DNA from 3 places in the Kocuria sp. SM24M-10 genome. Region 1 is predicted to be linked to each of the others. Evidence: riboswitches for the same ligand, from Rfam matches in the RefSeq annotation. Region 1 holds a riboswitch; each other region holds the start of a gene.
The links. A riboswitch is a leader RNA that binds a small molecule or an ion and turns the genes downstream of it on or off. The one in region 1 is predicted to bind S-adenosylmethionine.
Positions count from the first base shown of each region.

Region 2: another riboswitch for S-adenosylmethionine. It lies ahead of ABL57_RS02480 (MetQ/NlpA family ABC transporter substrate-binding protein); the one in region 1 lies ahead of ABL57_RS10485 (O-acetylhomoserine aminocarboxypropyltransferase/cysteine synthase family protein).
Region 3: another riboswitch for S-adenosylmethionine. It lies ahead of ABL57_RS18650 (hypothetical protein); the one in region 1 lies ahead of ABL57_RS10485 (O-acetylhomoserine aminocarboxypropyltransferase/cysteine synthase family protein).

Region 1 covers NZ_LDNX01000092.1:50,926-57,858, reverse strand. Annotated here, with positions in the region: gene ABL57_RS10510 (LysR family transcriptional regulator) at 1-798, opposite strand, end outside; gene ABL57_RS10505 (DMT family transporter) at 872-1,867, shown strand; gene ABL57_RS10500 (LysR family transcriptional regulator) at 2,328-3,263, opposite strand; gene ABL57_RS10495 (DMT family transporter) at 3,252-4,265, shown strand; gene ABL57_RS23520 (GNAT family N-acetyltransferase) at 4,361-4,771, shown strand; SAM riboswitch class I at 5,172-5,284, shown strand; gene ABL57_RS10485 (O-acetylhomoserine aminocarboxypropyltransferase/cysteine synthase family protein) at 5,290-6,594, shown strand; partial or broken gene ABL57_RS21845 (PLP-dependent transferase) at 6,638-6,811, shown strand.
Region 2 covers NZ_LDNX01000023.1:7,715-14,647, forward strand. Annotated here, with positions in the region: gene ABL57_RS02475 (methionine ABC transporter ATP-binding protein) at 36-1,106, opposite strand; gene ABL57_RS02480 (MetQ/NlpA family ABC transporter substrate-binding protein) at 1,103-1,990, opposite strand; SAM riboswitch class IV at 2,091-2,207, opposite strand; gene dxr (1-deoxy-D-xylulose-5-phosphate reductoisomerase) at 2,246-3,544, opposite strand; gene ABL57_RS02490 (GlsB/YeaQ/YmgE family stress response membrane protein) at 3,658-3,927, opposite strand; gene ABL57_RS02495 (cation acetate symporter) at 4,150-5,781, opposite strand; gene ABL57_RS02500 (DUF485 domain-containing protein) at 5,785-6,165, opposite strand; gene ABL57_RS02505 (DivIVA domain-containing protein) at 6,329-6,931, opposite strand.
Region 3 covers NZ_LDNX01000157.1:21,602-28,534, forward strand. Annotated here, with positions in the region: gene betT (choline BCCT transporter BetT) at 1-973, opposite strand, end outside; gene ABL57_RS18635 (TetR/AcrR family transcriptional regulator) at 1,151-1,681, shown strand; gene ABL57_RS18640 (cold-shock protein) at 1,918-2,124, shown strand; gene ABL57_RS18645 (hypothetical protein) at 2,311-2,496, shown strand; gene ABL57_RS18650 (hypothetical protein) at 2,644-2,940, opposite strand; SAM riboswitch class IV at 2,949-3,062, opposite strand; SAM riboswitch class IV at 3,344-3,469, shown strand; gene ABL57_RS18655 (hypothetical protein) at 3,483-3,671, shown strand; gene ABL57_RS18660 (PIN domain-containing protein) at 3,694-4,077, shown strand; gene ABL57_RS18665 (glycosyltransferase family 1 protein) at 4,081-5,244, opposite strand; gene ABL57_RS18670 (DUF6350 family protein) at 5,358-6,933, shown strand, end outside; gene ABL57_RS18675 (hypothetical protein) at 6,848-6,933, opposite strand, start outside.

The DNA.
Region 1 (6,933 bases):
CACGCGGTCGCTCAACGCGACGGCCTCCACCCCCTCGGGCAGCGGGGGGCGCCCGAGCCGGGGGACCAGGCTGAGTCCCAGGTGGTGGGCGGTGAGCTGGATCTGGGTCTCGTGCTCGTTGACCAGCCCGGCCATCTCGTATGGGACACGGGCGCTCTCCAGGGACTGCTGGAGCCAGCGGGCGTAGATGCCGGTGGTGTCGGTGATCCACCGTTCCCCGGGCAGATCGGCCACCGTGACGGTCTCCCACCGGGTGGCCGGGTGGCCGGAGGGCACGATGAGGTCGACCTCGTCGACGCCCAGCACGGTCGTGCTCAGCACTGCCGGAATGGTGAGCGGGAGCTGTTCCCACTCGTGCACCACGGCCAGGTCCACCTCCCCGTGGGCAGTCTGCTCCACCCCGGCCTCGGGATAGGACTCGTGCACCACCAGCGAGATCCCGGGGTGATGCGCGGCGAAATGGGCGACCAGCGGGGCGATGAGGCCCCGGCAGGCGGTGGGGAACCCCGCCACGGTGACCCGCCCGGCCGGTGTCCCTTGCAGCTCCTCCAGCCGGGCCCGGGTGCGGGCATCGACGGTGTCCATCTCGGTGGCCGCGGCGGCGAGGATCCGGGCCGCCGGGGTCGGCTGCAGGTACCGGCCCCGGCGCACCAGCAGTTCGATCCCGGTCTCCCGGTGCAGTCGGGCCAGTTGCTGGGAGACCGCCGAGGGGGTGTAGCGCAGGTGCTCGGCGGCGGCGGTGACGGTGCCCAGCTCCACCACCGCCCGGAGGGAGCGCAGGAGCTCTCGATCAAACATGAAGCAATGCTTACACATATCCTAGTGCACCTTTCGCTGGTCGCACAGGTGCATGGTGCCCAAGCATGGGTTCATGACCTTCCACCGCGCACCCGTCCGAGGTTCGTCCGCCGCCGTGGCCCTGTTGTGTGCGGGCATGGTGATGTCCGGGACCATCGGCTACTTCGTGGTCGAGTCCGGGGCTCCACCCTTGGTGGTGGTGTTCTGGCGCTGCGTCATCGGTGCGTGCGCCCTGCTCGTGGTGATCGGGGCGCGGCCGGGGACCCGCCAGGAGCTGCGCGCCACGGTGAGGTCCCGGACCGGGATCGTGCTGGCCGGCAGCGGGGGGCTGCTGGTCGCCAACTGGGTGCTGGTGTTCACCGCCTACGAGCACCTGTCGATCGGGGTGGCCACGGTCATCTTCCACGTGGAGCCCTTCATCCTCCTCGGTCTCGGGGCGCTGTTCCTGCACGAGCGCTTGAACCGGAGGACCCTGGGATGGGCGGGGCTGGGGTTCCTCGGGATCGTGGCCGTGGCACAGCCCTGGGCCTCGGTCGGGCAGGAGACAGGTGCGTTGTTGATAGGGGTGGGCCTGACCCTGGTGGCGGCGACCGCCTACGCCGGGTCCATCGTCGTGGTCCGGGCCCAGCAGGGCAGGGTCGGGGCGGCACCGAGCCCGCTGGTGATCGTCACGATCCAGCTCATCGCCGGGGCCGTCATCACCTCCCCGTCCCTGCTGGTGGTCCCTCACCAGGTCAGCGCACCCGGCTGGGCGCATCTGGTGGTGCTGGGCCTGGTCAACACGGCGCTGATGTACCTGATCATCTACACCGCCTACCCCCGTTTGGGGACCGCGACCGTCGGGGTGCTGGCCTTCGTGTATCCGGCGGCCGCGGTGGTGGTGGACTTCATCGTCTACGGGACCGCCATCACCGTCGCCCAGTGGGTCGGGTTCATCGCGATCATCGCAGCCGGAATCGGGCAGGTCCTCACCACGCCACAGTCTCCGCAACGATCCCAGGGCACCACCTCAAACCACCCGGCACCGGAGCACCGCAAGCCTGACCCGGTGCTGCCAGCGAAAGACTGAACGGCTCCGTTCTGTGCACATGGAGCTGCGCCTATGGCACGCGGACGCAGTCCATACCTTCCGCCCACGGTCCCGGTGCCAGGACCACACGAGTCGTCTGGGCATCACTGATACTCGCGAGGGACGGCGGAATCACTCATGACGTTCTCAGCGCCCCTGGCGAACCGGCTCTGGCCGCTGGTGGTCTTCGGCGTTGCGCTGGACTTGGTCACCGCCATCGCCGCGGCCTCGTGGCCGGTGCACGAACATTCCGGCTGACCCGGTGGGGGTGGGCAGAGACGTACAGGAACTTCCGCCAAGGACTGCGCAGCAGGTCCGAGAACACCCACCGGGCCAGTTGATGGACGACACCGTCGAACGGAGAACCCAGGGGCCCCGTCGATCAGCCCCACGCCACGCAGGACCCGACCTTCCAGCCATCCTCACCGGGACAGATGTGAATGTTGGAGATCGGGTTCCGTCATCGCTCGGTGGCCGTCTGGGGTGGTGTCCTGTCCTCTGGGGATCCGGCGCTGTCCTGCAGAGCGGTGAGCACGGTTCGTGTTGCGGTGCGGTGGAGTGCTTCGGGGCGAGCCAGTACGTCGATGTTGCGGGTGAGAGAAAGGCCTGTCAGGGGTATGAGCACGATGTGGGCGTCGGCGGGGGCGACTGTGGTGTAGCGGGGCATGAGCGCGATCGCTTGGCCGGTGGCCACGACGGCGGAGGTCACGAAGAACTCGTTGATCCGGTGGGTGACGTCCACCGGTTGTGCGGTGGCCGCGCCCAGCAGGTGCAGGGCTTGGTCCAGGGGGAACCCCTCGTGCACCGAGACCCAGTGCTCACCCACCAGATCCGCCGGGCTCACGTGGGTTTGGTGGGCCAGCCGGTGGTGGGCGGCCACGGCGACGTCGAGTGGTTCGCGTACCAGTGGGACGACCTGCACCGTCCCGGGCCAGGGGCGGGTGTGTTCCAGGCGGTGGGCGATGACCAGGTCGAAGTCGGCGGTCAGTGCCGGGAAGTCCTCTTGTGCGACGTCGCGGTCGTGGCAGCTCACCACGGGTGCCTCCTCGGCGGCGGCCATGGCTTGGAGCAGTCCGGGAAAGTAGGCCAGTCCGGCGCTGTGGAAGGCGGCCACGCTGACCGGGGCTGCGGGGTCCTTCACGTACCGGGTCACGGCGTGCTCGGCGGCTGCCATCGCGGTGGCGACTTCCACCGCGGCCTGTGCCAGGGCGTGGCCGGCGTCGGTGAGCACCAGGGTCCGGCCCTGCCTGCGGGTCAGGGGTACGGGGGTGGTGCGTTGCAGGGCGGCCAGTTGCTGGGACACCGCCGAGGGGGTGACGTAGAAGGCCCGGGCGACGGCGGCCACGCTGCCGCGGTCCCCGAGCTCGCGCAGCAGACGCAGCTGGTGCAGATCCATAAGCAAACCTTAAACCTTCAGTGCAGTAACCAATCCCTGGTCTTCATGGTGATGGGCTGTGAGGGTGGACGGGTGCTGACATCCTTTGTTGTTTCTCGCCGGGTTGATCTGTTGTTGCTGCTGGTGGCGGTGGTGTGGGGCAGCAGCTATCTGGCGGCGAAGACCCTGACCGGGGCCGTGAGCGTCCCGGTGGTCCTTTCCCTGCGGTTCATCATCACCGCGATCGCTTTGGGGGCGTGGTGGTGGATGCTGCCCCGGTGCGTCCCCTCCGGCCGGGAGGTGGTCACCGGAATCGTGCTGGGCGCCACCCAGGCGGCGGTGCTGGTGCTGGAGACCTATGGGATCGCCGGCACCAGTGCGACCAACGCGGGGCTGATCATCAGTCTCACCGTGGTGTTCACCCCAGTGATGGAGGCAGCAGCTGCGCGGGTGCCGGTGCCGCGGGCGGTGTTCGTGGCCGGGGTGGTGGCAGTGGTCGGGGTATGTCTGTTGGTCTCCGGGGACGGACTGCACGCTCCGAGCACCGGAGATGGGCTGGTGCTGGCCGCGGCGCTGATGCGTTCGATCCACGTCACCGCACTGGCCCGGCTCACCCGGGGGAGGGGGGTCAGCTCGGTGGACCTCACCTTGATCCAGGCGGTGGTGTGCGCGGTGGTGTTCACCGGCGCCGCCCCCTCCGGGGCGGTGGGTGCTGTTCAGGCCTTCACGTCCGCCCAGTGGGCGGCGGTGCTCTATCTGGGGCTCGGCTGCAGCGTGTTCGCCTTCGTGGTCCAGACCTGGGCGATCCGCCAGACCTCGGCGTCCCGGGCCAGCCTGCTGATGGGCACCGAGCCGATCTGGGCGGTGGCCATCGGTATCAGCCTCGGCAACGAGACCCTCACTCTCGTGGCGGCCGCGGGCGCGGTGCTGATCATCACCGGCACTTACCTCGGACAACGCGCCGAGACCCACCACCGCCACGCCACCGGACTCAGCCCCGAAATCGTTCAGGCGTCCCGGTAAGGGAGTGGCTCGTACCCGGTCACCGAGGTGATGGGCGGCCCTGTCCTAACGTGTCCTAACGTGGTGGCCAATGGCACCTGGTCCGAGACCCTGTCATGGGGGACGCCTCGGCTGCGCGGCTGCTGTGGGCCGATCCGGAGGTTGGGGGTGCCGATGACATCCCGGCGGTCTACGTTCACGGGCTGATGGTCCACCGGGGCGCAGCCGGGCGTGGTCTGGGGTCGATCATCCTCGACTGGGCCGTAGAAGCCGTAAGACTTGGACGGACCGAGGGGGAGGAGGTCATCCGGCTGGACGGCGTGGAGTCGAACACGGCCCTGCGCCTCTTCTATCAGCAGCAGGGATTCCAAGAGGCGGGGCGCCGGGAATTCGATGGGCCCTGGTACAGCGCCACGCTGCTGGAGAAGCCGTTGCCAACAGGGTCACGCTTCGGCATTCCGACACGGGCACGCCATCGCCCCTGCACCATGACATCGCCAAGACCTGACGCACTTGACGCCCGGTAGGGGTCGGTCATACGTCGCGGGTTGCCACGATCGAAGAGCGGGGCCGGGGAGAGCCCTCCTGTGGTGCCGGAGGACGAATCCGAGGGCTCCGTGCACGGGTCCCGGGATTCGGTTGACACCGTTCACCACGCCGTTGATGACGCCACCCCCGGGGGGGGCGTCATCTTTTCCGCGTACAACGCCCTCGACGACGCGCTGGACCTCCGCCGGGACATCACTGAGCCCACGATGAGGGCGCGGCGGCCGACCGTCACAAACTGTCACAAACCCGGCCCGACGTCGGCCGAGGCGGCCGAGCGCGACCGCCCGGCCCGAATATGTCCCGACGTGTGGCTTTGTGACAGCCGACCCCACCGTCCGTTGGACTCTAGAGCCGTCCATCGAGTGGGATGAGCGCACCACACCATCCAGAGCGGCCGAGAGATCTGGCTCGACGACGCCGCAGCAACCAGTCAGCCGACCCTGGGACACCGGGACCGGCGGGCACGGTGCTACCGCCAGGACCGATGGAGGATCGAATGACTCACCACGCCACCCAACAGGTCCACGCCGGCTACGAGCCCGAGGCCCCCTACTGGCCGGTGGCCGTGCCCATCCACCAGACGGCGGCCTACCGCTTCCCCGATCACGCCACGGCCGCCTCGATGTTCCGGCTGGAGACCCCCGGGTTCACCTACAGCCGCACGGGCAACCCCACGGTCGCCGTGTTCGAGAACCGGCTGGCGGCCCTGGAGGGCGGGATCGGGGCCATCGGCACCGCCACGGGACAAGCCGCCGTCGCACTGTCCCTGCTGACCCTGCTCCACGGCGGCAAGCACTTGGTCGCCTCGAGCCAGCTCTACGGCGGGACGGTGGACCTGCTGACGGACACCTTCGCCGACTTCGGCATCGAGGTCACTTTCGCCGACCCGGCCGACCCGCAGGTTTGGGGCGCGGCGATCCGGCCGGACACCCGCGCGTTCCTCCTGGAGTCCATCACCAACCCGCTGGCCACCGTGCCGGACCTGCCGGCGCTGGCGGACATCGCCCACGCCTCCGGGGTCCCGGTCGTGGTGGACAGCACCTTGGCGACGCCGGTCCTGTGCCGGCCACTGGAACATGGTGCCGACGTGGTGGTGCACTCCGCCACGAAGTTCCTCGGCGGGCACGGGGCCGTCCCCGGCGGGGCGATCGTGGACGGCGGCACCTTCGACTACGGCGCAGCCCCGGAGCGGTGGCCCCAACTGACCCGGCCCAAGGCCCGCTACGGCGGACAGGCGCTCATCGACCGGCACGGCCGCGGCGCCTACCTGGCGCTGGCGCGCAGCAAGTTCCTGCCCGACCTCGCCCCCTCCCTCGCCCCGGCCAGCGCCGCCCAGTTCATCCAGGGCCTGGAGACCCTCGCCGTCCGCATCGCCCGGCAGGAGGAGACCGCGCGAACGGTCGCCGAGCACCTGGCCCGGCACCTCACCGTCGGGCGCGTCCACCACCCGGCGATCCCCGGACATCCCAGCGCCGCCCTCGCCGAGAGGGACTTCCCGCACGGCACCGGCTCGGTGTTCTCCTTCGACCTGGCCGCCGGCCCCGAGGCCATCGGCCCGTTCATCGACGCTCTGGAGCTGTTCCAGCTCGTGGCCAACATCGGGGACGTGCGCTCCCTGGTCAGCCACCCGGCGACCATGACGCACTGCCGGCTCACCCCCGACCAACGCCGGGCCGCAGGCATCACTGAGACCACGATCCGGCTGTCCATCGGACTGGAGTGTCCCGAGGACCTGATCGCCGACCTCGACCGGGCGCTGGCCACCGTACCGGCCTCGGCCCTGACCGGGGAGGCGCGCTGAGGTGACCATCCTGACCGACTCAGCACAGACGGACACTGCGCCGATGACCCGTCGGGGCTTCAATACGATAGCGTCGCACGCCGGCCAGGCCCCGGACCCCCTGACCGGGGCGGTCGTGCCGTCGATCCACCAGACCAGCACCTTCGTGCAGGACGGCATCAACGTGCTGCACGGCGGCCACGAGTACAGCCGGGGATCCAACCCGCCCCGGACCGGTCAGCGCCGCTTCACCGCAGCGGCCCGCGCGGCCCGGGGAACCGGCAGCCCGGAGGCCCGGATCGACGTCGTCCGGGCAGCGCCGGGGGTGCCGGGAGCATGACCGGGGCGACCTTCGGGAGG
Region 2 (6,933 bases), on a different contig from region 1:
GGAGAGCAGCTCGGGACCCAGGACGGACCAGTCGTTCACGCGGCCACCTCTCTCAGGCTCGTGATGCGGGACAGCTCGTCGACCACGGCCTGCACGGCCGCGTCCTCGCCGGTCAGCTCGAAGGTCAGGGACCCGAAGGACTGCTCCTGGAGCACGCTGATCCCGCCGTAGGCGATGGTGAAGCGGACCCCGCGGGCGGCGCCGTCGGAGAGCACACCGCCGATGTCCACGCCGTCGCCGACGTCCACGATCACCAGGCGCCCGCGGTGCGCCCGGCGCAGCCGCTCGACCTCGCGCTCGTCCGGCACCGAGTGCAGGACGGAGGAGACGAAGCGGCGTGCGGTCTCGGTGCGGGGCCGGGCGAAGATGTCCACCGTCGAGCCGTGCTCCACGACCTTGCCGTCCTGCATCACGGCGACGCGGTCGGCGATCGCCCGGACCACGTCCATCTCGTGGGTGATGATCACGATCGTGATGCCCAGCTCCCGGTTGACCCGCTGCAGCACCTGCAGCACCTCCTGGGTGGTCTCCGGGTCGAGGGCGCTGGTCGACTCGTCGGCCAGGAGCAGCTTGGGGCTGGTCGCCAGGGCACGGGCGATGCCCACGCGCTGCTTCTGCCCGCCGGAGAGCTGCTCCGGGTAGTTCCCGGCGCGCGCGGACAGGCCCACGAACTCCAGCAGCTCGGCGACCCGGGCCCGCCGCTTCTCCTTCGGCCAGCCGGCCCGCTTGAGCGGGTACTCGACGTTGCCGGCCACGGTCCGGGACGTGAACAGGTTGAACTGCTGAAAGATCATCCCGATCTCCTGCCGGACGGGCGCGAGCTCGGTCTCCTTGCGCCCGGCGACCTCGAAGCCCTCCACGGTCAAGGACCCCGAGGAGACGGGCTCGAGCCCGTTGATCAGCCGTACCAGGGTGGATTTGCCCGCCCCGGAGTAGCCGATCACGCCGAAGATCTCGCCGCGGTGGACGTCGAGGCTGACGTCGTCGACGGCCAGCACCTCACGCGCGGCCCGGCCGGAGCCGGTGCGGAAGGACTTCGAGACGTTGCGGAAGGAGACGAGCACCTCGTCCGGGCGCCCGCGTGCGGACGGCACCGCAGCGCTCACTGCCCCTGGTCCTTCAGCTCCTGCTGGTAGCGCGCGGTCAGCTCCTGCAGCTCCTCCGGCTCCAGCTGCAGCGGCACGGCCGTGTCCTTGGTCTCCTCCATCTCGGCGTCGATGACGGACTGCTCGTGGTAGAGGTCCGCCACCTGCCGGAGGGTCTCGTCGTCGGCCAGCTCCTCGGTGGTGGTGAAGAGGTTGACATAGGCGCGGGAGCCCTCCGCCTCGGGGTCGTCCTGGGCCAGGGCGGACTTCGGGTCGATGTCCGCGCGGGCGAGGAAGTCGTTGTTGATCACCGAACCTGCCACCGAGTCCATGGAGAGCACCGTCTGCTCGGCCGACACGGGGGTGACCCGCACCGTGGAGGCCTCGGTGTCGACGTCGAGCTCGGTCGGGATGAGGGTGTCGCCCTTCAGCTCCACGAGACCGGCCGACTCGAGCACGAGCAGGGCCCGGGACAGGTTCACGGCGTCGTTCGGGACGGCGATCTCGTCGCCCTTCTGGAACTGGTCCACGGAGTCGTACTCGTTGGAGTACAGGCCCAGCGGGTAGATCGACGTCGAGCCGATCGGGGTGATGGAGCCCCCGGCGGAGTTGTTGTAGTCGGCGAGGAAGGGAACGTGCTGGAACCAGGTCATGTCCACGTCGCCGGACTCGGTGGCCGGGTTGGGCTGGTTGTAGTCCGAGAAGTCGACGTACTCGACGGTGATGCCCTGTTCCTCGGCCAGCCGCTTGAGAGCGTCGTGCGTCGGGTGCGAGCCGACGACGCCGATGCTCACCTTGCCGTCGGCCAGGGCGCCCTCGCCGGCCTGGTCGGAGCCGCCGCAGGCGGTGAGGGTGAGGCCGAGGGTGGTGGCCAGGGCGAGGAAGGTGAGGCGCTGCGATCGCATGTCGTGCCTTTCCGTGGGTCCAGGAGGTCGGGAGTCTCCACCAGTCCCACCAGGACCGACGGCCACGGTCGAGGGCACGCCGGAGGGCGCGTCCGCGGTCGAACCGTACTTGCCGCCGGCCCACGATGGCCGGTGCCGGATGGTTCACCTGGGGCACCCCACTACGGGAGAGGGTTGCCGCCCAGCAAGCCAGGGCTGCGCGCTGGGACTCGTCATCCGCCCGACAGACTAGCACGTGCGCCGGGTCCGGCCCGGTCAGCGGGCGAGGACCTCCTGCGCCCGCCGCCGGGCCCAGCGCTCGGCCTCCAGGACGGCGCCGAGGTCCAGGACGCCGCCGTCCTGGTGCTCGCCCAGCACCGTCTCCACCGTGTCCACGATCGCCGGGAACCGGATCCGCCCGTCATGGAAGGCGTGCACCGCCTCCTCGTTGGCGGCGTTGAACACCGCCGGGTGGGTGCCCCCGCGCTCCCCCGCGGCCTTGATGAGCTCGACGGCGGGGAACGCGTCCCGGTCCAGCGGCTCGAAGGTCCACTCGGTGGCGCGGGTCCAGTCGCACGCGGCGGCGGCGCCGGGCACCCGGTGCGGCCAGGCGAGACCGAGGGCGATGGGCAGGCGCATGTCCGGCGGCGAGGCCTGCGCCAGCGTCGACCCGTCCACGAACTGGACCATGGAGTGCACCACCGACTGGGGGTGGACGACCACGTCGATGCGCTCGAGGGGAATGTCGAAGAGCAGGTGGGCCTCGAGCACCTCCAGGGCCTTGTTCACCATGGAGGCCGAGTTGGTGGTGACCATCACGCCCATGTCCCAGGTGGGGTGGCGCAACGCCTCGCGCGGGGTGACCGCCTCCAGCTCCGCCCGGGTGCGGCCGCGGAACGGCCCGCCCGAGGCCGTCAGGACGAGCCGGTCCACCTCGGCGGCGCTGCCGCCGCGCAGCGCCTGCGCCAGGGCGGAGTGCTCGGAGTCCACCGGGATCAGCGCGTCCGGGCGGCCCGAGGCCGCCGCCGCCTCCTTCACCAGCGCTCCTCCGGCGATCAGCGACTCCTTGTTGGCCAGCGCCAGCCGGTGCCCGGCCCGCAGTGCCGCCAGGGTGGGGGCGAGGCCGATCGAGCCGGTGATCCCGTTGAGCACGAGGTCGGCCTCGGGGTGCGCCGCGGCCGCCGTGGCGGCCTCGGGACCGTGCAGGATCTCGGGCCGGTAGTCCCCGGCGCCGGCGGCCGCGGCGCGCTCGCCGATCCGCCGGGCCAGCTCCTGGGCGTCCTCACCGCTGCCGCTCGTCGCCACCACGGCGGCGCGGGTCTCCACGGCCTGCTCCGCCAGCAGCGGCAGACGGCCCCGGCCGGCCGCGAGGGCCACCACGCGGAACGGCGCCCCGCCGTCGAGCCGGTTCGCCGCGCGCACGACGTCGAGCGCCTGGGTGCCGATCGACCCGGTCGACCCGAGCACGACGATCCGGCGGGGGCCGGCGGCGGCCAGCGCGCGCAGCTCGGGCGTCGGCTCGGAGGTCGGCTCGGGGGTCGTTTGGGGGCGGGGCGCGGCGGAGGGGGAGCTCATGGCCCCAGTATCCCCCAGCCGGACCGGCGCCCTGCCGCGGCGGGTCCGGACGGACCGAGGCCCCGGTCACCGTTTCCGGTGGCCGGGGCCTCGGGTTCCGCTGAGGGTGCGGATCAGTGCGTGCGGCCCTTGCGGCCGGTGAGCGCACCGTAGATGAAGAGCACGATGAGCGCTCCCACGACGGCGGTGATGATCGTGCCGATGTCGAACACGGACTCGAGGCTGCCGATGCCGATCAGCGAGCCCAGGAAGCCTCCGAGGAGGGCGCCGATGATGCCGAGCACGATCGTGACGATGATGCCGCCACCCTGGTTGCCCGGCATGATGAGCTTGGCGAGGGCGCCCGCGATGAGACCGAGGACGATCCAGCTGATGATTCCCATGATTGCTCCTTATCCGTCCCGGGAGGGACCTTCATTGTAAGCAACCGGCGAGTTTCCCAGGAATACCCTGGGCCGGCTTCTGCGCTCACCCTACCGGACTGTCAGCCCTCTGTCTTTTCCCGTTCGCGAATTCCAGGTGTGTCGACGGGATCGGCTCCGGCCCGCCCGGAGCCGGAGCTTCGGGCGGGCCGGGAGTCCTCCCAGGTCGGAGCGGGAACGCCGTCAGTGCGCGACGGGCTTCTCCGCACCGATGCCTGTGAGCGAACGCACTTCCATCTCGGACTGCTTGACCGGGTCCTCCAGGCGCCGCTCCGTCATGGAACCGATGAAGCCGAGGAGGAAGGACGCCGGGATGGACACGATGCCCGGGTTCTGCAGCGGGAACCAGGCGAAGTCGGCCGTGGGGATCATGGAGGTCTCGGCCCCGGACATCACCGGGGAGAAGACGATCAGGACCACCGAGAGGATCAGGCCGCCGTACATGGACCAGACCGCGCCGCGGGTGGTGAACCGCCGCCAGTACAGCGAGTACAGGATGGTCGGCAGGTTCGCCGAGGCCGCCACGGCGAAGGCGAGCGCCACGAGGAACGCGACGTTCTGGCCCTGCGCCCCGATCCCGCCCGCGATGGAGACGATGCCGATGACCACCACGGTGGTCTTGGCGACGCGCAGCTCCTGGCGGGGGTCGGAGTTCCCCTTCTTGATCACGCTGGTGTAGATGTCGTGGGCGAACGAGGCCGAGGCCGTGATGGCCAGGCCGGCGACGACCGCGAGGATCGTGGCGAACGCCACGGCAGCGATGATGCCCATGAGCAGCGAGCCGCCGAGCTCGAAGGCCAGCAGCGGGGCCGCGGAGTTCACGCCGCCCGGGGCCGCCTGGATCCGCTCGGCGCCGATGAGGGCCGCCGCGCCGAAGCCCAGGACGAGGGTGAAGAGGTAGAACAGGCCGATCAGCCCGATCGCCCAGACCACCGAGGTGCGGGCCTCCTTGGCGGTGGGCACGGTGTAGAAGCGCATCAGCACGTGGGGCAGGCCGGCGGCGCCGAAGACCAGGGCCAGCCCCAGGGAGATGAAGTCCAGCTTGCTGGTCTCGCTGACCCCGTAGCGCAGACCCGGCTCGAGGATCGCGGGGTTGCCGGAGACGGCGACCGCGTCGCCCAGCAGGGAGGAGAGGTTGAAGCCGTAGAGCGCCAGGATCCAGACGGTCATCACCGCCACGCCGGAGACGAGGAGCACGGCCTTGATGATCTGCACGTAGGTGGTGCCCTTCATCCCGCCCACGAGCACGTAGACGATCATGAGCACGCCCACGACGACGATGACGAGGGACTGTCCCGTCCGCGAGCTGATGCCCAGCAGCAGGGACACCAGCGCTCCGGCGCCGGCCATCTGGGCCAGCAGGTAGAACGCGGACACCGCGAGGGTGGAGATCGACGCCGCCACGCGCACCGGGCGCTGGCGCAGCCGGAAGGACAGGACGTCGGCCATCGTGAACTTCCCGGTGTTGCGCAGGAGCTCGGCGATGAGCAGCAGAGCCACCAGCCAGGCCACGAGGAAGCCGATGGAGTAGAGGAACCCGTCGTAGCCCTGGACGGCGATCGCGCCGACGATGCCCAGGAAGGACGCCGCCGAGAGGTAGTCGCCGGCGATCGCCAGACCGTTCTGCGTCCCGCTGAACCCGCGGCCGCCGGCGTAGTAGTCGGCCGCCGTGGCCGTGGACTTGGAGGCCCGCAGCACGATCACCATGGTGACGACGACGAAGGCCCCGAAGATGGAGATGTTGATCCAGGGCGTGCCGACCGTTTCCGTGGTGGCGGTCGCCATGGGCGCGAGCGCGGTGGGGAGGTGGTGCATCGGTCAGTTCTCCTGTCCGTGGACGCCGCGGGTGCTCCCGAGGCTGGGCTCGAGGCGCTCCCGGATGGCCGTGGCCTTCGGGTCCAGCTTGCGGTTGGCGAAGGACACGTAGGCGCCCGTGATCGCGAAGGTGGTGACGAACTGGAGCAGCCCCAGGATCACGCCCAGGTTGACGTTGCCGACCACCCGGATGGCGAAGAGCTGCGGGACGTACATGGCGAGCACCACGTACAGCAGGTACCAGACCAGGAAGGCGACGGCGAGCGGGAAGACGAAGCCGCGGTGGGTCTTCCGCAACTCCTGGAACTCGGGCGACCGCTGGGCCGCGGGGAAGTCGACGTCGGCGACGAGGTCGTCGGCGTCGATGGGTGGCTGGGTGGACATGGGCTACCTCCTCATGTGATGCGGACCACACTAGGCCGTTGTATGCAGAGGGGCAAGACGAAGCACCGGGAATTCCCAGTTTGGGGCAAGAATGTGACACGGAGAGTGCATTCTGGACGATTAGAGTCCAAGGCTGTATACACAGCCGCCGGAGGCGGTCGGGTCAGCGCAGCGCCAGCAGGAGCTGGACCGCGCGGTCCAGGAAGGCGTCCACCTGCTGCTCCTCGTAGCTGCGCTCGCCGTGCGCGGGCGGGAAGACGGCCCCGCGCAGCTCGGCCGGGTCCAGCGGGCCGGAGTCCGTCAGCCGGGCGCCGAGGCGCTCGCACAGGACGTCGACGTGGGCGGCGGAGTAGCCTTGCGCCCGGGACCGCCGGGGGTGCCGGAAGCGCTGGGCGCGCGGCCGCTCGATCCGCCCGCGCAGTAGTACGGTCAGGGCCTCGACGTGCTGCTGCCAGGCCTCGGGCCCGCGCAGGCACAGGACCTGCTCGCGCTCGGCGGCGGCGAGGGCGTCCTCGGCGGTGTCCAGGACCTCGTCGACGGCCTCCGGCCGGTAGCCGCCCCGCGCCCCGGAGAACACGGTCGCGCGCACGTGCGTGCTGAGCAGCGGGGCGCGCCCCTCCAGCGGGGAGGGACCGGGCCCCTCCAGGGCCTCCCGCACGCGGGCGAGGAAGGCGTCCACCTCGGCGACGTCGTAGCCCTGGGCGCCCTCGGGGGAGCGCGGGATGCGGGGCACCGGGAAGCGGGCTGCGGAGTGCTCGGCGGCCATGG
Region 3 (6,933 bases), on a different contig from region 1:
CGGCCGCCCCGGTGTAGGCGAAGGTGTCGAGCGCCATGGAGGGCAGCTCGGCCACGTAGTCGCCGAGGTTCTTCACGGTGGCGTCGAGCAGGAAGGACGTGCGCCCGGCGAGCAGAACCCAGGCCACGAGGGCCACGGCCATCAGGACGTTGAGCTCGGAGAGGCGGCGGATGCCCTTGTCCACGCCGGAGACGCAGGAGGCGGTGGCCATGACCACGGCCACGACGATCAGGGCGGTCTGCGCGGCGACGCCCTCCTCGATCCCGAACAGCAGGTACAGGCCGTAGTTGAGCTGGACGACGCCGATGCCCAGGGAGGTCGCCACGCCGAAGATCGTGCCCAGCAGCGCGGCGATGTCGACCGCGTCCCCGGCTCTGCCGTGCACCCGCCTGCCGATCAGCGGGTAGAGGGCCGAGCGGATGCTCAGCGGCATGTTCCACCGGTAGGCGAAGTAGCCGAAGGCCATGCCCATCAGGGCGTACATGGCCCAGCCGATCACGCCGTAGTGGAACAGCGTCCACACCACGGCCATGCGGGTCGCCTCCATGGTCCCGCCCTCGCCGGCCGGGGGACCGTAGTACTGGGTGACCGGCTCGGCCACCGAGAAGAACAGCAGGTCGATCCCGATCCCGGCCGCGAAGAGCATCGCGGTCCAGGTGAACAGGTTGTACTGCGGCTTCGAGTGGTCCGGGCCCATCTTGATGGTGCCCTCGCGCGAGACCGCGACGACCACCACGAAGGCCGTCACCACGGCGGCGGTGAGCACGTAGAACCAGCCCATGTTGGTCGCGATCCAGCCGACCACGGCACCGATCACCGTGGAGGCCTGCGCGGGGGCCAGGATCGCCCAGAGGGAGAACAGGACGATGCTCACGCCGGAGCCGGCGAAGACGGCGCGGTTGACCTTGGGGTGGGTCCGCGCACCCGGCGGACCCTCGCTCTCGGGGGCGGATGTGGACGGGGCAGCGGTCATGTCGGGTCCTCCTGAGAAGGGTGGTCCGGATCTCGTGGGGTCGCCCGCACACCGGTCCGGGCGGACCGGGCGGGAGCGGGACGTCGTCGTCCCCGCGACGGCCGGTGTTCCGCCTGGACGGGACAGCGGCCTGCGTCACATGGTGTCACCAACCTTCCGGTTGGTAAAATGGGCTGCATGAACTCCTCCAGCCGCGACCGCATCCTGAACGGCGCCCTCGAACTCGTGCGCAGCGGCGGCACGGTGTCCCTGGAGTCGACCGCCCGCAGGGTGGGGCTGAGCAAGCCGGGGGTGATGTACCACTTCCGGACCAAGGAGGCGCTCATGTTCGCCCTGGTGGACCGGGTGCTGGACGGCTGGGACGCGGAGATGGCCCGGCGCCTGTCCGCCCCGCCGGAGCAGGTGCCCGCAGAGGAGCGCGTGCGCGCCTACCTGGACTGGTGCCTGTCCGGGGAGGTGGACGAGACCGACCTCGTGATGCTCACCGACCAGCGGCTGCGGGCCAAGCTGAAGAAGCACTGGGTGGAGCGGATCGCCCCCTGGGTGGACCTCCCCGACGACCTGCCCGTCGAGCAGCGCACCCGTCTGCTGGCCGTGCGGCTGCTGGCCGACGGCGTGTGGTTCGCCGACGCCGCCGACGTCTTCCCCCCGGACCCGCAGGAGCGGGCGCGGGTGCGCGCGATCGCCGACGAGCTGCTCGCGGGCTGAGCGGCATGCCGCCGGCCGGAGCCGGCGGCCGCGTCCGGCGCCCCGCACCGGGGTGGCGGGGCGCCGGAACTCGTGTACAGTGGAGCGAAGTTGTTGAGGTTGTCGTTTTTGTATTTCAAGCAGTTCGGCCCATCCGGGTGCAGCAGTTTTTCTGAGAAGACGTTTTCCACGCATCACAACTCTTGTGTTTCTCGAACGTCGGGAAACGTTCATCTCACGAAAGATCAGGTCTCACCATGACTACCGGTATCGTCAAGTGGTTCAACGCTGACAAGGGCTTCGGCTTCATCACCCCCGAGGACGGCTCCAAGGACGTCTTCGCCCACTTCTCCGCGATCAACTCGGGCGGCTTCCGCTCCCTGAACGAGAACGACCGCGTCGAGTTCGAGACCCAGGACGGCCCCAAGGGCCCCCAGGCCGCGAACATCACCGTCATCTCCTGACGTTCTCCTCGAAGGGCTCACGGGTCCGTTGATCGTCCAGAACCGCCGCCGGGCCTGCGCCCGGCGGCGGTTCTGTCGTTCCGCCGGCAACAGCCTGCGGACTCTCGCACGCGGCGCCGGTGGGGGCCGCGCCGCCGGATGTCGTGCCGTCGGATCTCGTGCCGTCGCCGACCGGGAGGAGCTCGCATGACCGGACCCGTCCCGTCCCGTCCGCCGGACGAGGAGGACCCCTTCGTGGTGAACCGCGTCTCCGACGCCGAGCTCGACGTCTCCGTGCCCTTCGAGCTCGAGGTCTGCGAGTGGGAGCTGGACGGCTCCGCCGACGAGGCGGGGGAGGGCTGGGGCTCGGCCGGGGACTACGGCCTGGAGTGAGCCGCCGCGCCGCGGGAGCCGCTCCGCCGAGCGCCACGGCGCCGCACGCGCGACGGCGGCTCCCGGACGTCCGGCGCCGTGGCGCCGACCGCACGACGAAGGCCGCAGCCCATCGGGCTGCGGCCTTCGTCGTGTCCGGCCCGCCGGCTACGCCGACAGCGGGAGGGACGCGGGGTGGAGCTTGAAGAACGGGTGCCGCCCGGTCGCGGCCAGGGCGCCGGGGACGAGGAGCTGGCGGTACTTGGCGCACCATTGCGCGGTGCCCGCCGTGTGCTCGGCCGCGGCGGCGAGGTCGTCGGCCTCCGCGCTGAGGTACTCCTGCACGTCGCCGTCCGTCGAGGTGATCCGGACGAGGTGCAGATCGGGGAGGGCGGTGACGGTGACGTCGACCCATTCCTCCCGCTGATCGGTGGTGGAAGTGGTTCTTTCTTCGGACATGGTCATGTTTTCTCCTGACGTTCTTGCGGGCATCCGATGCCGTTGCCCGCCGCTTCGTCATCCGATCCACCCGGGAACATCGGGTTGGCGCACAGCGGGTCGGAGCCCCTCCGCGGTCCCTCCGGAAGGCGGTGCGCCCTCCGTCGAGCACGCGGATGCCGCATCTCGAAAAGCAGATCCAGGCTACCCCGCGCCTCCGACAGACCGGCAAGACGGCCATGACTTGTGTGACCGAACCGTGATGTCGGCCGCAATGTCGGGGGCCGCCCGGGTGCTCGAAGCCCATTCCAGCGCAACGATGTGTCGGCGAGGTGTCGCCGCGGTGACGGGACGGGGAAGGTCGGCTCACACGCCCGGCCCCACCGGCCGGGCGGGACCCGGCGGGGAGGATGTGGTTGAATGGGGGCAGCTTCAAGAGATCCGGTCGCCAAGCTCCGACTAGACCGGGCACCAACCCCATGTTCACGGGTGGTTCGGATGACGAAGCGGCTCGCATCGCCGCCGTGGCGGCACCCGCTGCGAGCAAGAGCGCCCGAAGGATCCTGGTCATGTCAGACGCCCTTCCCACCGTCGTCGCCGCCCGCCCGGGTGGGCCCGCCCCCGTTCCCGAGGCTCCGGCCGTGCTCGGCTGCGCGGCGATGAGCATCGACGACTACGCCCGGGTGGTTCAGGCGCGCACGGAGTTCGTGGACTTCCTGCTGGCGCCCGTCCGCGGCCGCCTCGCCGCCGCGGCCTGACGACCGGGGGAGGATCCACGCCATGGACCTGCTCCTGGACCGCTCCGTGCTGCTCGGGGTGCGCACCCCGGAGCGCGCGCCCGAGCTGACCGCCGCCCTGCGCCGGCACGGCCACCGGCGGCTGTTCCTGTCCGCCCTGGTGCTGGGGGAGCTGCTGTCGGACCGGCCCGACGAGACGCCGTGGACCGAGCAGCTGGAAGCGCGCTTCCCGGACCGTGTGCTCCCCGTGGACGCCGCGGTGAGCCGGGCGTGGGGCGCTCTCGGCGCCGCGGGGACGGCCGACCCGGTGGCCGGTCTGACCGCGGCCACCGCCCTGGTGCACGGGCTGACGGTGCTCAGCGCCGAGCCCCGACGGTACGCCGGCACGGGCGTGCCCGTGCTGGACGCGGTCCCCGCCCGGGGATAGGCCTCAGACGGTCCGGCGGTGGCGCGGGCCGCGGGCGCCCAGGGCCACGGCACGGTCGTAGTGCTCCAGCAGCTGCCCGACCAGCACGTCCCAGGTCCGGCCCTGCACGGCGGCGTGCGCGGCGGCCCCGAAGGCGGCCCGCTTGGCCTCGTCGCCGAGCAGGTCGGCCACGTGCCCGCGCAGCGCCGCGAGGTCCCCCGGCGGGTAGAGCCAGCCGGTGCGGGAGGAGTCGACGAGGTCCACCGGACCACCCCGGCCCGTGGCCACCACCGGCACCCCCGAGGCCATGGCCTCCTGCACGGTCTGGCAGAAGGTCTCGAACTCGCCCGGGTGCACGAACACGTCGAGGGAGGCCATGATGCGGGCGAGCTCGGCCCCGGAGCGGCGACCCGTGAAGTGCGCGTCCGGCAGGCGGCGCCGCAGCGCCTCCTCCTCCGGCCCCGACCCCACCACGACGAGGCGGGTGCCGGGCAGGTCCGCGACCGCGGCGAGGTCCTCGACCTGCTTCTCCGGGGCGATCCGGCCCACGTAGCCCACGATCCGGCGGCCGCCCGCGACCTCCGCCCGCCACCGCTCGTCGCGGTGCCGCGGGCAGAAGCGGGCGGTGTCCACGCCGCGCCGCCACAGGTGCACGTCGCGCACCCCGTGCGCGGTGAGCTGCGCCACCGCCGAGGAGGAGGGGGCGAGGGTCAGGGCCGCGGCGTTGTGCATGCTCCGCACGTGCCCCCACAGGAGCTGCTCGAGGAAGGGCGCTCCGTACTTCGCCGCGTAGCCGGGCACGTCCGTCTGGTACACGGCCACGGCCGGCACGCCGAGCTGCTGGGCCGCGAGGATCGCCCGCCGGCCGAGGACGAACGGGGAGGCGACGTGGACGACGTCGGGGCGGAACCGCTCCAGGTGCCGGCGCACCCGGGCCACGGTGCCGCCGGCCACGCGCACGTCGGGATAGCCGGTGAGCGGCAGGGCCGGCAGCCGGTGCACCGGCACGTCGTCGAGGTCCTCGACGACGTCCTCGGCGAGGCGCCCGAGCGGCGCGGGGTCGTAGGAGGGCGCCAGGACCACGACGTCGTGCCCGCGGGCGCTCAGCTGCTCGACCACCCGCAGGACCGAGTGGGTGACACCGTTGAGGTGGGGGAGGAACTGTTCGGCGACCACGGCGACTCTCATGGCGCCGAGCCTTCCCGGCACGGGCGTCCGCCGGGGGAGCGGCACGTGGCCCGCCGGTGAAGGCCCCGTGAAGCCTCGGCCCGGGCCCCGGAGGCGTGGGAAGATGGGCGGTGATGAACTCCCTAGGCTCTTCCTCCCCCGCCCCGTCCGCCGACCGCCGCGGCGTGCCCATGCCGCTGTGGCTGCAGGGCGTGGTGGAGCTCGGCTCCGTGGCCGTGGTCTCCTACCTGCTGATCCTGCTGACCGTTCTCATGGTGTGGCTCGCCGACGGCTTCGACTCGCTCGGGCTGACCGGCAGCTTCGTGCTCTCCGGCCAGGTGTGGCTGCTGGCCCACCTCACCCCGCTGCAGGTCGCCCTGGACCCCGGGGCCGGACTGCCCGCGACCACCGGGACCGTCAACCTCGTCCCGCTGGGCCTGACGCTCGTGCCCTTCGTGCTGGCCTGGCACGCCGGCCGGCGGCTGGCACGGGCCTGCTGGGAGGGCCAGTTCTGGCAGCCGTACCTGAGCGGGCTCGCGGTGTACTCCGCCGCGGGGGCCGTGGCCGCGCTGCTCTTCGGGACCGGCGAGATCGCTGCGGGACCGGCCGCCGCCGCGGTGTTCCCCCTCGTGCCGGTGGCCCTGGGCGCGTTCGTCGGGGCGTACCGGGCCTCCCGCTCCCTGCCCGGGCTGATCGGCGTCAACGCCGCCGCGTGGGTCGAGCGCACGAGCCAGTACTCGCGGTGGGCCGGTTCCTACGTGTGGGCGGTGCTGCGGGCGGGCTTCGTCGCGGCCGTCGCCGGGGTCGGTGCCGGGGCGGCGCTGCTGGCCGCCGCGCTGCTGTGGAACTGGAACGACGTGGTGAACGTCTACCAGCGGCTGGGCACCGGGGCCCCGGGGGACACCGCCCTGACGGGCCTGCAGCTGGGCTACCTGCCGAACCTCGCGGTCTACGCCCTCGCGTGGGCCACCGGCGCGGGTTTCGAGGTGGGGGACGGCACGCACACGTCACCGCTGGGCACGCAGACCGGGCCGGTCCCGCTGCTCCCGGCCCTGGCCGCGCTGCCCCCCGGCGAGCTGCCGTCCTGGTCGGCGGTCGTGGTCGTGCTGCCGGTGCTGGCCGGGGTGCTCGCCGGCTGGTGGTTCCTGCGGGAGGGCGAGAACCACCTCGACGACTGGATGGCCATCCGGCTGCCCGCCCGCTGGATCACCTTCCCGCTCTCCACGCTGCTGACCGCGCTGTTCATCGGCGCGGTCGCGGGCGTGCTGGCGATGCTGCTGAGCTGGCTGGCGCAGGGCTCGCTCGGGCTGGGCCGGCTCACGGTGATCGGCCCGCACGGTCCGGACGTGCTGCTGTGGTTCGGGGCGGAGGTGGCCGTGGGGGCGGTCGTGGGCTACGTGGTGGGCCCGTGGCTGGAGCGGGAGCCGCCGTTCGCGCCGCTGCGCGGCGGCGCCGCCGGGGCGGACCCCGAGGAGGATCCCGGGGACGGGACCGGGGAGGACCTCGGGCGGGCGGGCCGGCGGGAGGCCCGCCGGCGCCGCCGGGCCGAGGCCGCGGCGCGGCGGGCCATGCGCTCGGCCGGTCCGGCGGGGGGAGCGGGCAGCAGCGCGGTCCCGCGCCCGGCTCAGGGGCGCGGGGTGGCCGCCGGGGACGCCGCGGGGTCGGCCGAGGCGTTCGACGTGGACGCGCCCGCGGCGCCCTCCGAGGTCC